DNA from 2 places in the Actinomadura sp. genome. Region 2 is predicted to be linked to the other one. Evidence: predicted binding sites of a transcription regulator. Region 2 holds the regulator's gene; the other holds the start of a gene.
The links. Region 2 encodes HrcA, which represses chaperone genes, less so after heat shock. Its sites were predicted from a motif close to TTGGCACTCTCNNNNNGAGAGTGCCAA; they were not measured.
Positions count from the first base shown of each region.

Region 1: the regulator HrcA is predicted to act here: its motif matches at 4,761-4,787, upstream of groES (co-chaperone GroES).

Region 1 covers NZ_JBIQHY010000027.1:43,684-49,711, forward strand. Annotated here, with positions in the region: gene guaB (IMP dehydrogenase) at 1-225, opposite strand, end outside; gene ACIWVC_RS12850 (DUF5319 domain-containing protein) at 469-858, shown strand; gene ACIWVC_RS12855 (hypothetical protein) at 873-1,622, opposite strand; gene ACIWVC_RS12860 (sigma-70 family RNA polymerase sigma factor) at 1,619-2,311, opposite strand; gene groL (chaperonin GroEL) at 2,611-4,242, opposite strand; gene groES (co-chaperone GroES) at 4,328-4,639, opposite strand; gene ACIWVC_RS12875 (SAM-dependent methyltransferase) at 4,873-6,028, shown strand, end outside.
Region 2 covers NZ_JBIQHY010000194.1:120-6,147, forward strand. Annotated here, with positions in the region: partial or broken gene ACIWVC_RS33680 (DUF3097 domain-containing protein) at 1-672, opposite strand, end outside; gene hrcA (heat-inducible transcriptional repressor HrcA) at 878-1,891, shown strand; gene dnaJ (molecular chaperone DnaJ) at 1,893-3,029, shown strand; gene ACIWVC_RS33695 (16S rRNA (uracil(1498)-N(3))-methyltransferase) at 3,105-3,836, shown strand; gene ACIWVC_RS33700 (hypothetical protein) at 3,923-4,615, opposite strand; gene ACIWVC_RS33705 (SigE family RNA polymerase sigma factor) at 4,612-5,199, opposite strand; gene ACIWVC_RS33710 (histidine triad nucleotide-binding protein) at 5,490-5,834, shown strand; partial or broken gene ACIWVC_RS33715 (PhoH family protein) at 6,007-6,028, shown strand, end outside.

The sequences.
Region 1 (6,028 bases), on a different contig from region 2:
GACGCCGATGCCGCCCTGCCGCGCCATCGCGACCGCCGTCCGCGCCTCGGTCACCGTGTCCATCGCCGCCGAGACGAGCGGGATGCGCAGCGAGATCCCGCGGGTGAGCCTGGTCGTGGTGTCGGCCTCGCCGGGCTGCATGTCGGAGTACCCCGGGAGCAGGAGCACGTCGTCGAAGGTCAGGCCCTGCGGGAGGAACTTGTCGGGCTCGGCGGCGGGGTTCATGACAACCTTCCCGTAATGGTGGCGGCATCGGGCCAGGTCACGCGGGACCCTGTTCCCATGGTAGGGCGTGCGCCCGAGGCGGGACGGGCCCTTGCGCACGGCCGGCACGTGGTCTTGATGACATCAGCCAACAAGACCGGCACCGCCCAACATTCCCGGCGGCCGCGCACGCTGCGCACCTGTTCGCGCACAGAGAAGAGCGGGGGGTGCACCTTACGGGGCGTCCGGCAGTAGCGTGGGGGTGTGCACGACGATGCTCCGCTCGACCCGTTCGCCGGAGACCCGGAGGATCCGGCGGCGGCGCTCGGCGACCCCGGCGACGAGGCCGCTCCGCTCAGCGTGACGGAGCGGGAGGACGTGCTGGCCGACCTCGCCGACCTGGAGGTGTTCCGGGCGCTGCTGGAGCCGCTCGGCGTGCGCGGGCTCACCGTCGACTGCGGCGACTGCGGCAAGCTCCACTACATCGACTGGGAGCTGCTGCACGGCAACCTGCGCCACCTGCTCGACGCCGGCCTCCCCCGCGTGCACGAACCCGCCCTCTCCCCCGATCCCGTCGACTACGTGAGCTGGGAGTACGCCCGCGGCTACGTCGACGGCGTGATCGACAGCGAAGAGGGCCACGACGAGAACTGACCCGGCGCGCCGGGCTAGCGGGGGTTCTTGTAGTTGTTCGCCTGCCTCTCGGCCTCCCGGCGCAGGTCGTCCAGGCGGCGGCGCAGGTCGTCTTCGGGCGGGTCGGCCTCCGGGCGGGCGGACGGCGCCGAGCGCGTTACGGCCGTGGGCAGGTCGGGCCGGTCGCGCCGGTCCCGGGACGCGAACAGGTGCTCCAGCCGCCGCTTGAGGCGGGCGATGTCCGCGCGCTCGGGGTCGTGCGACGGCTTCCCGGCCGCGACGGGCGCCGGGCGGACCGGCGGGCGGCCCCGGTCGTGCGTCACGGCGTCGACGTCCGCGGCGGGCTTGTCCACCCGGTCGGAGACCCCGGGCGAGCTCGGTGCGGGGACGGAGGAGCGGTCCGCCGCGCCGCCGCCCGCCGCGGCGACGCCCGTGCTGGCGAGGACGGCGCCCGCCACGCCCAGCGCGACGATGGTGCGGGGGCCGCGGCGCCGGGGGCCGGGGCCGGACGGGGCCGGCGGGGCGGGGTCGGAGGTCCCCTCGTCCACGTCGGTGATCAGCGCGCGCAGCAGCCGGACCGCCGGGTCGGAGTCGTCGCCCGCCCGGGCCGCGGAGCCGGGCGCGCGGCGCGCGGCCAGCGACTCGATGAGCGCGTCGGTGCGGCGGACCGCGGCGAGGTCGGCCGCGGCCGGCCGGGACGCCGGGGCCGGCGCGTCACCGGAGTGCGAGGGCTCGGCCGGATTCGGGGCGCCCCCGACGCCGGTGAGGGGGCCTCGCTCCGTCAAGCGATCGACTCCTCTCTGGCCATCGCCCGGAGCCGGGCCAGGGCCCGGTGCTGGGCGACGCGCACCGCGCCCGCGGACATGCCGAGCACGTTGCCGGTCTCCTCGGCCGACAGCCCCGCGACGACCCGCAGCAGCACCAGCTCGCGCTGGTGGTCGGGCAGCCGGGTCAGCAGGTCGCGGGCGCGCTGCGCCTCGATGTAGCGCACCACCGTCTCCTCGGGGCCGGGACGGTCGTCGGGGCCGTCCGGCAGGTCCTCGGTGGGCACCGCGGCGCGGACCGCGCTGCGCAGCGCGTCGGCGATCTTGTGCGCGGCGATGCCGAAGACGAAGGAGGCGAAGGGGCGGCCCATGTCCCGGTACCGGGGCAGCGCCGACAGGACGGCGATGCAGACCTCCTGGGCCACGTCGTCGGCGATGTGGTACTGCCCGGAGACGCGGCCGAGCCGGGCCCGGCAGTACCGGACGATCATCGGGCGCACCTCGGCGATGAGGACCTCGATGGCGCTCGGGTCGCCCTGGACGGCGAGGTTCGTCAGCTCCCTGAGATCGCCGCCGGCCGCGTCGGCGGCGCGCAGCGCGCGTCCTCCGCGGCCGGTGTCGCGAGGCGCCGGCGGGGCCGGCCCTCCCGAGGGTTCGGCAGCGCGCGCGGTCATGGTCCCGGCGAAGCATCCCTCGGTCACGTCAAGCATGATGCCCAGCACCGCCGGGCGTGTCTCCCCCGTCGTAGACAACGGAATGGTCACAGTGCTGGAACGAACCTGGGGATACTACGCGGCGCGCTCGTCCGGATGCCCGATGTCACGAAATCTTCACCAGTTCATCGGGCCACAAATAGCTCATTTAGCAACATAACGGCGATTCCACGCCGTCCCGGCCGGGGAGCGGGCGCACCGCGGCCCCCGCCCGGGACCGGGCGGGGGCCGCGGCGTTCGCGGCCGGTCTTCCCCTTCCCGCCCGGAGCCGGCGGCCCCGGCCGGGCGGGCAGGACTCAGTGGCCGTGGCCGTGGCCGTGACCGTGGCCGTGACCGCCGGCGGCGGGCTCCTCCTCCTCCGGCTTGTCGACCACGAGCGCCTCGGTGGTGAGCAGCATGCCCGCGATCGACGCGGCGTTGGTGACCGCCGAGCGGGTGACCTTCACCGGGTCGATGACGCCCTGCGCGATCAGGTCGCCGTACTCGCCGGTCGCGGCGTTGTAGCCGTGGCCGGCCTGCAGCGCCTGCACCTTGGAGACGACGACGTGGCCCTCCTGGCCGGCGTTCTCGGAGATCCACCGCAGCGGCTCGTTCAGCGCGCGGCGGACGGCGTCCGCCCCGGTGGCCTCGTCGCCGGACAGCCCGAGCGCGTCGAAGCCCTCCTTGGCGACGTGCACCAGCGCGCTGCCGCCGCCGGAGACGATGCCCTCCTCGATCGCCGCGCGGGTCGCCGAGATGGCGTCCTCCAGGCGGTGCTTCTTCTCCTTCAGCTCCACCTCGGTGGCGGCGCCGACGCGCAGCACGCAGACCCCGCCGGCCAGCTTGGCCAGGCGCTCCTGCAGCTTCTCGCGGTCCCAGTCGGAGTCGGAGTTCTCGATCTCGACCTTGATCTGGTTGATCCGCGCGTTGATGTCGTCGGCGGAGCCCTCACCGTCCACGATGGTGGTGTTGTCCTTGGTGACGGTGATGCGGCGGGCGCGGCCGAGGTCCTCCAGCCCGATGGAGTCGAGCTTGAGGCCGATGGCCTCGCTGACGACCTGGCCGCCGGTGAGGGTGGCCATGTCGCCGAGCATCGCCTTGCGGCGGTCGCCGAAGCCGGGCGCCTTCACCGCGACGGACGTGAACGTCCCGCGGATCTTGTTGGCGACGAGCAGCGCCAGGGCCTCGCCCTCGACGTCCTCGGCCACCACGAGCAGCGGCTTCTTGGTCTGCGCGACCTTCTCCGCCAGCGGCAGGAACTCCTGCACGTTGGAGATCTTGCCGTCCACGATGAGCACGTAGGCGTCCTCCAGGACGGCCTCCATGCGCTCGTGGTCGGTCACCATGTGCGGCGACAGGTAGCCCTTGTCGAACTGGAGGCCCTCGGTGAACTCCAGCTCCAGGCCCATGGTGTGGGCCTCTTCGACGGTGATGACGCCGTCCTTGCCGACCTTCTCGAACGCCTCGGCGATCAGCTCGCCGATCTGCGCGTCCTGCGCGGAGATGGTGGCGACGTGCGCGATCTCGCCCTTCTCCACGATCTCGCGGGCCGACTTCAGCAGCTGGTCGGACACGTAGTGGGCGGCCGCGTCGATGCCGCGCTTGAGCGCGAGCGGGGACGCGCCGGCCGCCACGTTGCGGGTGCCCTCCCGGACCAGCGCCTGTGCGAGGACGGTCGCCGTGGTGGTGCCGTCGCCCGCGATGTCGTTGGTCTTGGTCGCCACTTCCTTGGCGAGCTGGGCCCCGAGGTTCTCGTACGGGTCCTCCAGCTCCACCTCGCGGGCGATGGTGACGCCGTCGTTGGTGATCGTCGGCGCACCGAACTTCTTGTCGATGACGACGTTGCGGCCGCGCGGGCCGATCGTCACCTTGACGGCGTCCGCGAGGGCGTTGACGCCGCGCTCAAGAGCCCGGCGAGCGTCCTCCTCGAACTCCAGGATCTTCGCCATGCGGATACTCCTCTATTACGCGATCCGCCCCGGCAGCCCCGCCGAAGGCGGCGCCGACCGGGGCGGGTGCATCACGGCTCGATGACTACTTCTCGATGACCGCGAGCACGTCGCGGGCCGAGAGGACGAGGTACTCCTCGTTGTTGTACTTGACCTCGGTGCCGCCGTACTTGCTGTAGAGCACGACCTCGCCGACCTTGACGTCGACCGGGACGCGCTCGCCCTTGTCGTCGACACGGCCCGGGCCCACCGCGATGACGGTGCCCTCCTGGGGCTTCTCCTTCGCGGTGTCCGGGATCACCAGGCCCGACGCGGTGGTGGTCTCGGCCTCAAGCGGCTGGACGACGATGCGGTCCTCAAGCGGCTTGAGAACAACCTTGGTGGCGGTCGTCACGATCTGACCTCCCCTTCGATTGGTCCTCGGCCGGCCACGGGTGACCGGCCAGCACATGTGACAGAAGAGGCGACCCTGGACCGGCCTGCCGTCGCGGGTGCCAGACCGACCTTGTCGCTGTTTGTTGGCACTCTCACTACGAGAGTGCCAGACATGGAGACTATTCTGTGCCCGTGAGCCCGTCAACACGGACACGAGCGCACCGCGCGGACTTGGCCCGCCGCTAACTTCGCCCTATGGACATAGCGTCGTTCCGGGCCCTGCGCACACCGTCCGGCCAGGCGCTCCTCGCCGAGGCGGCCGCCGCGGACGTGCGCGATGACGCGCTGCTCGCGACGGCGTCCCGGCTGCGCGAACGGCACGATCCCGCGCTCGTCGCGGCCGCGCTCACCGAGGTGCGGCTCCGCGAGCGGGCGCGGGCCAAGTTCGGTCCGGACGCCGACCGCATGTACTTCACACCGGCCGGGCTAGAGCAGGCGACCCGTGCGAGCGTGGCTGCACACAGGGCACGACGGTTCGCTACCCATCTGGACGGCGCGTATGTGCTCGACCTGGGCTGCGGCATAGGAGCCGACCTCATAGCCCGGGGCCGGGCGGGGCTTGCCGGGGAGGGGGTGGAGCTCGACCCCCTGACGGCGGAGGTCGCGCAGGCGAACGTGACCGTCTTTGGACTCGACGCTTCCATACGCATGGGGGACGCCACCAAAGCCTCCGTGGACGGGGCCGACGCAGTGTTCGCCGACCCTGGCCGGCGGAGCGCACGCGGCAGGGTCTTCGACCCCCGCTCCTACGAGCCGCCGCTCGACGTCGTCCTGGACATCGCGCGGAAGGCACCCGCCGCATGCGTCAAGGTCGCCCCCGGCATACCGCACGAGGCCGTCCCGGACGGCGCCGAGGCCGAATGGGTGTCGGTCCACGGCGACGTCAAGGAGGCGGCCCTGTGGCTGGGGTCGCTCGCAGGGGACGTGGGGCGCCGGGCCACGCTGCTCTCGTCCGACACCGACCCCGAGGTCTGGACGCTGACCCCGCACGGCTCGGACGTCCCTGACGTGCGCTCGTGGGGCCGCTACCTGTACGAGCCCGACGGAGCGGTGATCCGCGCCCACCTGGTGGGCGAGGTGGCGGAGCTGGTCGGCGGCGGGCTCGCCGACCCGCACATCGCGTACATCACGTCCGACCGGCTGTGCCCGACGCCGTTCGCCTCCGCCTATGAGATAGAGGACGTGCTGCCGTTCTCCGTGAAACGCCTGCGCGCCGAGCTGCGGCGCCGCGGCGTCGGCGCGCTGACCGTCAAGAAGCGCGGCTCGGCCGTCGACCCCGACCGGCTGCGGCGCGACCTCGGCTTCGGCGGGCGCGGGTCCGGCCGCGGCGGCGCGGCGCTGACGCTGGTGG
Region 2 (6,028 bases):
CTCCTTCCACGGGATGCCGCGGGGGATGCGGGGCCAGGCGCGGATGCCCACGGTCGCGGGCTTGACGGCCTCCCAGATGTCGATGAACGGGTGCCCGGTGACGAGGACGTGCGGTGACGAGACCTGCGCGGCGATCCGGGACTCCTTGGACCCCTCCACCAGGTGGTCGACGAGGACGCCGAGGCGGCGGTCCTCGTCCGGGCCGAACTCCTCGACGATGGCGGGCAGGTCGTCGACGCCTTCGAGGTACTCCACGACGACGCCTTCGACGCGCAGGTCGTGGCCCCAGATCTTCTCGACCAGCTCGGCGTCGTGGACGCCCTCCACATAGATGCGGCTCTCCTTGGCCACCTGGGCGCGCAGCCCCTGGACGGCGACTGAGCCGGACGCCGAACGGGCCGGGCCCTTGGGCGCGGCGGACGGCCGCACGAGCGTGACCGGCTCGCCGTCGATCAGGAAGCCGGACTTGGTGAGCGGGAAGACGCGGCGCTTGCCGAACCGGTCCTCCAGGGTGACGCCGAACTTGTCGCAGCCGACGACGGCGCCGCAGAACCCGCTGTCCGGATCCTCCGCGACCAGCCCCGGTTCGGCGGGGACCTCGGGGATCCGGCCCTTGCGCGGTCTGCGCCAGTCGCCGGCGAGCACGTCGTTTCCGTAGTCCTTGCTGCGCACGGGTCCGCACATTAACCCGGCTCGGGCGCCGTGCGGCGTCGCCCCTCGTCCCCCGGCGTGGCGTCCGCGCCCGATGCGGATAGGATCACGCAGCCGTACGGGAGTGCGCGAGCACTCCGATCAGGCTTTCGGGGCCGTACACTTGGCACTCAGGAGTAAGGAGTGCCAGCGGCGGGGAGGCCGGCCGGACGAGGGAGGTGACGCCGTGCTGGACGACCGTAAACTCGCAGTCCTGCGCGCCATCGTCGAGGACTTCGTCTCCACTAACGAGCCGGTGGGGTCGAAGGCCCTGGCGGAGCGGCACAACCTGGGAGTGTCGCCGGCGACCATCCGCAACGACATGGCGGTGCTCGAGGAGCAGGGCTACATCACCCAGCCGCACACCAGCGCCGGGCGCGTGCCCACCGACAAGGGCTACCGGCTGTTCGTCGACCGGCTGTCCACGATCAAGCCGCTGTCGGTCGCCGAGCGGCGCGCGATCGAGACGTTCCTGTCCGGCGCCTACGACCTCGACGACGTCGTCAGCCGCACGGTGCGGCTGCTCGCGCAGCTCACCCGGCAGGTCGCCGTCGTGCAGTACCCGTCGCTGACGCGCTCGTCGGTGCGGCACGTCGAGCTGGTCCAGGTCGCCGAGGGGCGGCTGCTGCTCGTCCTGATCACCAACACCGGGCGGGTGGAGCAGCGCGTCATCGAGACGCCGGGCCCGGTCTCCGAGGAATCGATCGGGCACCTGCGGGCGTTGCTCAATACATGCCTGGACGGGCTCGGCCTCGGCGACGTGCCGGCGGCGGTGGCCGACCTCCCCGAGAAGGTGGGGCCGGACGACCGGCCGGCGGCGGCCGCGGTGCTGTCCGTCCTGCTGGAGACGCTCGTCGAGAAGCACGAGGAGAAGATCGTCTTCGCCGGCGCCGCCAACCTCGCCGCCGTGGACTTCTCGCAGAGCCTGCGGGAGGTGCTGGTGGCGCTTGAGGAGCAGGTCGTCCTCATGCGGCTGCTCGGCGAGACCGGAGACTCCTCTACAGTTACGGTGCGGATCGGCACCGAGAACCCCGACCTGGGCCTCAGATCGACCTCGGTCGTCGCCGCGGACTACGGGGTGGGCGACCTCACCTTGGCCCGGCTTGGAGTGCTCGGGCCTACACGCATGGATTACCCCAGCACGATGGGAGCGGTACGGGCAGTGGCACGCTACGTGGGACAGATCCTGGCGGGGTCGTAAGGTGGCGAACGACTACTACGCGACACTGGGCGTCCGGCGCGACGCCAGCGCCGACGAGGTGAAGAAGGCCTACCGCCGGCTCGCGCGCGAGCTCCACCCGGACGTCAACCCGGATCCGGAGACCCAGGAGAAGTTCAAGGAGATCACCCAGGCGTACGAGGTGCTCTCCGACCCCAAGAAGCGCGAGATGTACGACCTCGGCGCGGACCCGTTCGCCTCCGGGGGCGGCGCGGGCGCCGGAGGGTTCGGCGGCGCCGGGTTCCCGTTCAGCGACATCATGGACGCGTTCTTCGGGACGGCGACCTCGCGCGGCCCGCGGTCGCGGGCGCGGCGCGGCCGGAACGCGACGCTGCGGGTCGAGCTCGACCTCGCCGAGACCGCGTTCGGCACGACCCGCGAGCTGTCCATCGACACCGCGGTGACCTGCGCCACCTGCGAGGGGTCGGGCTGCGCGCCCGGCACCCACCCGGAGACGTGCGAGACCTGCCACGGCCGCGGCGAGGTGCAGCAGGTGCAGCGCTCGTTCCTCGGCCAGGTCATGACGGCGCGGCCGTGCCCGGCGTGCGGCGGGTTCGGGTCGGTGATCCGCAACCCGTGCACCGAGTGCTCCGGCGACGGCCGCGTCCGCACCCGGCGCACCGTCAAGGTCAAGATCCCGGCCGGGGTGGAGAACGGCATCCACATCCAGCTCGCCGGCGAGGGCGAGGTCGGCCCGGGCGGCGGCCCGCCCGGCGACCTGTTCCTGGAGATCGTGGAGAAGCCGCACCCGATCTTCGAGCGGGAGGGCGACGACCTGCACTGCACGGTCGAGATCCCGATGACCGCGGCGGCGCTCGGCACCAGCGTGACGATCGAGACGCTGGACGCGGCCGAGAGCGTCGACATCAAGCCCGGCACGCAGTCGGGGCAGGTCATCACGCTGTACAACCGGGGCGTCCGGCACCTCAACGAGAGCGGCCGCGGCGACCTGATGATCCACGTGAACGTGGAGACGCCGACCCGGCTGGACGAGGAGCAGGAGGAGCTGCTGCGCCGCCTCGCGGCCCTGCGCGGCGAGGAGCGCCCGCCCGGCAGGTTCGCCCCCGGGCAGCGCAGCGGCGTGTTCTCCCGCATCAAGGACGTCTTCAACCAGCACTGAAGGGCCGTGGCGGAGGCATACCGGGAGGGCCTCCGCGGCGACTCGGAGCGCGGGTGACCCCGGGGGAGGACCCATATGAGCCCGCCGGTGTTCCTCACCGGGACGGACGCGCTGGAGCGCGGCACGGTCGTCCTGGACGGCCCCGAGGGCAGGCACGCGGCGGCCGTGCGGCGGCTGCGGCCCGGTGAGCGCGTCGACCTGACCGACGGCGCCGGGCTGCTGGCCGAGTGCGTCGTCACCGCCGCCGACCGCGCGTCCCTCACGCTGGACGTGCGGGCGCGGCACCGGCAGCCGCCCCCGGCGCCGCGCATCGTGGTCGTCCAGGCGCTGCCGAAGGGCGACCGGGGCGAACTGGCCGTCGAGGCCATGACCGAGGTCGGCGTGGACGTGATCGTGCCGTGGGCGGCGGACCGCTGCGTCACCCGGTGGCGTCCCGAACGCCGCGAGAAAGCCCTCGGACGCTGGCGCACGACCGCGCGGGAGGCCGCCAAGCAGGCGCGCCGCAGCAGGCTCCCCGACGTGCCGGATCTGGCGTCCACCGAGGACGTCGCCGCGCGGGTCGCCGGGGCGTCCCTGGCCCTCGTGCTGCACGAGGAGGCGGAGGCGCCGCTGAGCGCCGCCGAGCCGCCCCGGGACGGCGACATCGTCCTCGTGGTCGGCCCCGAAGGCGGGATCACGGACGCGGAGCTGGACCGGTTCGCCTCGGCGGGCGGACGCCCGGCCAGGCTCGGCCCGACCGTGCTGCGCACGTCGACGGCCGGGGTGGCGGCGGCCAGCGTGCTGCTGGCCGCCACCGGACGCTGGTGAAGCCCCTGCCGCGGGCCGTCAGAGCACGCGGGCCGTCAGAGCACGCGGGCCGTCAGGGCGCGCCGGCGGTCAGAACGTGCCGGCCGTCAGGGCGTCGTGGCCGCGGCGCCCTGCTCCGTCGTGCCCGCCGGTTCGCTCGTCGGCGTCTGCGTCGGAGTGTCGGTGGGCTTGCCGGAGGTCGGCGGCGCGGTCGGCGTCGACGGCGGCGGCGTGGTCGCCGGCGTGGTCGGCGTCTCGCTCGGGCACGGCGTGGCCGCCGGGGTCGGCGTGGCGGTCGTGCCGGGCGAGGCGGACGCGGCGCCCGGCTGCGGGATGCGGCACGACGACAGGCCCGGCGAGGAGCTGGGGCTCGTCGTCGGCGAGGCCGACGGGGAGCCGGACGCGCTGGCCCCCGGCGACGACGGGTCGGGGAACTGCGGGTTGCCCTGGGCGTCGGTGCGGTCCCTGCCGGTGTCGTTCCCCCCGCCGTCCGCGGGCCCGTTGTTGCCGACCGTCTGCTGGATGAGGCTCATGGTCTGCGGGGCCGTCACGCCGAGCGCGGCGATCAGGACGGCGGCGGCCACGGCGAGCACGGGCCGCGCCCAGCCGACGGTGAACCGGTCCAACCCGAACCGGGCGGGGCCGAGGAACCGTCCGAGACCGAACCGGCGGCTCTGGCCGTCGGCTATGCGGGCCCGGATGCGCTCCAGCCCGTCGCCCGCGGGGTTGACCGAGTCCGCCTCCGCGTGCAGGGCGCGGCGGAGGATCTCGCCGTGCTCGTCGTGGGGGTCGGTGGTCATGAGAATTGCTCCAGGACGTTGCGTAGTGCGGTCATGCCGCGCGCCGTGTGGCTCTTCACGGCACCGCGGGAGATGCCCATCGCCTTCGCGATCTCCGCTTCGGAGAGATCGGCGTAGTAGCGGAGGACGAGCGCCTCCCGCTGGCGGGCGGGCAGCCGGGACAGCGCGTCGATGACCGCCGAGCGTTCCAGCTCCCCGATGGCCCCGGCCTCCGCGCTCGGCGCGTCGGGCAGGCCCTTCGGGGCGTACTTCTCGACGACGGCGCGATGCCGGAGCACCGATCGCGACCGGTTCACCACGGACTGGCGCAGGTACGACAGGGCCTTGTCGGGGTCGCGCAGGCGCCGCCAGCCGCCGTGCATCGCGACGAACGCGTCCTGGACGACCTCCTCGGCCGTCCCGGCGTCCCGTACGAGCATGGCGGCGAGGCGTACGAGCGAGCGGTAGTTGGCGCTGTAGAGCGCGGTCACCGCCTGGTCGGCGTCCCAGGCGACGGCCACCGCCCCCGCCGTGCCCCTGGCCACGAGGGTCTCGGTCACGTCAGTTCGACGCGCGCCCTCCTGGCCCGGTTTACGAAAGGGCATGTCCTGGTCTGCCTCGGTCACCTGTCCGCCGCCTTCGCCGACCCCGGCCGTCCATTCGGACGGGCTCCCTCGGGGCGGCATGAATCGGGCGCCCCGCCCGAACCGGCAGGACGCGGCAACGCCGTGCGGACCGGGGGGTACGCCTTGAGTTGACAACCTTAACCAGTGACCGGCCGTCATGGTGACCGCAACCGGAGGTCGATCACCCGGAACCGTGTCCGCGGCGGGCCGCGGGGCCCGCTCCCGATAGGATTCCGGGGCCGGCCACGGGCCGCGGCGAGGGGAGACAGATGATCGACTGCCTGTTCTGCAAGATCGTTTCCGGGGACGTGCCCGCGAAGATCGTCCGCGAGTCGGCGGGGACGGTGGCCTTCCGCGACATCAACCCGCAGGCGCCCACCCACGTGCTGGTCATCCCGCGCGACCACCACCCGGACGTCGGGGAGCTCGCCGCCTCCGACGCCGAGCTGCTCGCCGAGGTGCTGCGCGAGGCGCACCGGGTCGCCGTCGACGAGGGCATCGCCGAGGCCGGCTACCGGGTCGTGTTCAACACCGGCGCCCAGGCCGGGCAGACCGTCTTCCACGTGCACGCCCACGTGCTGGGCGGCCGCGGCCTCAACTGGCCGCCCGGCTGACCGCCCCGCCGGGGCCCGCCGGGGCCCCGCCGCCCGGGGACGCGGCCGGGTGATCGCGCGGCGCGAAAAAACCTTTCGGCGCCCTGCCGGGGGCGGTCGGTACGATGGAAACGACATATCTGGACACCCGGAGCAGACAGAAGGCAGGTCCGAAGGCCGCAAGGCCCGGCTGATGGTCGAATCAACTCATACGA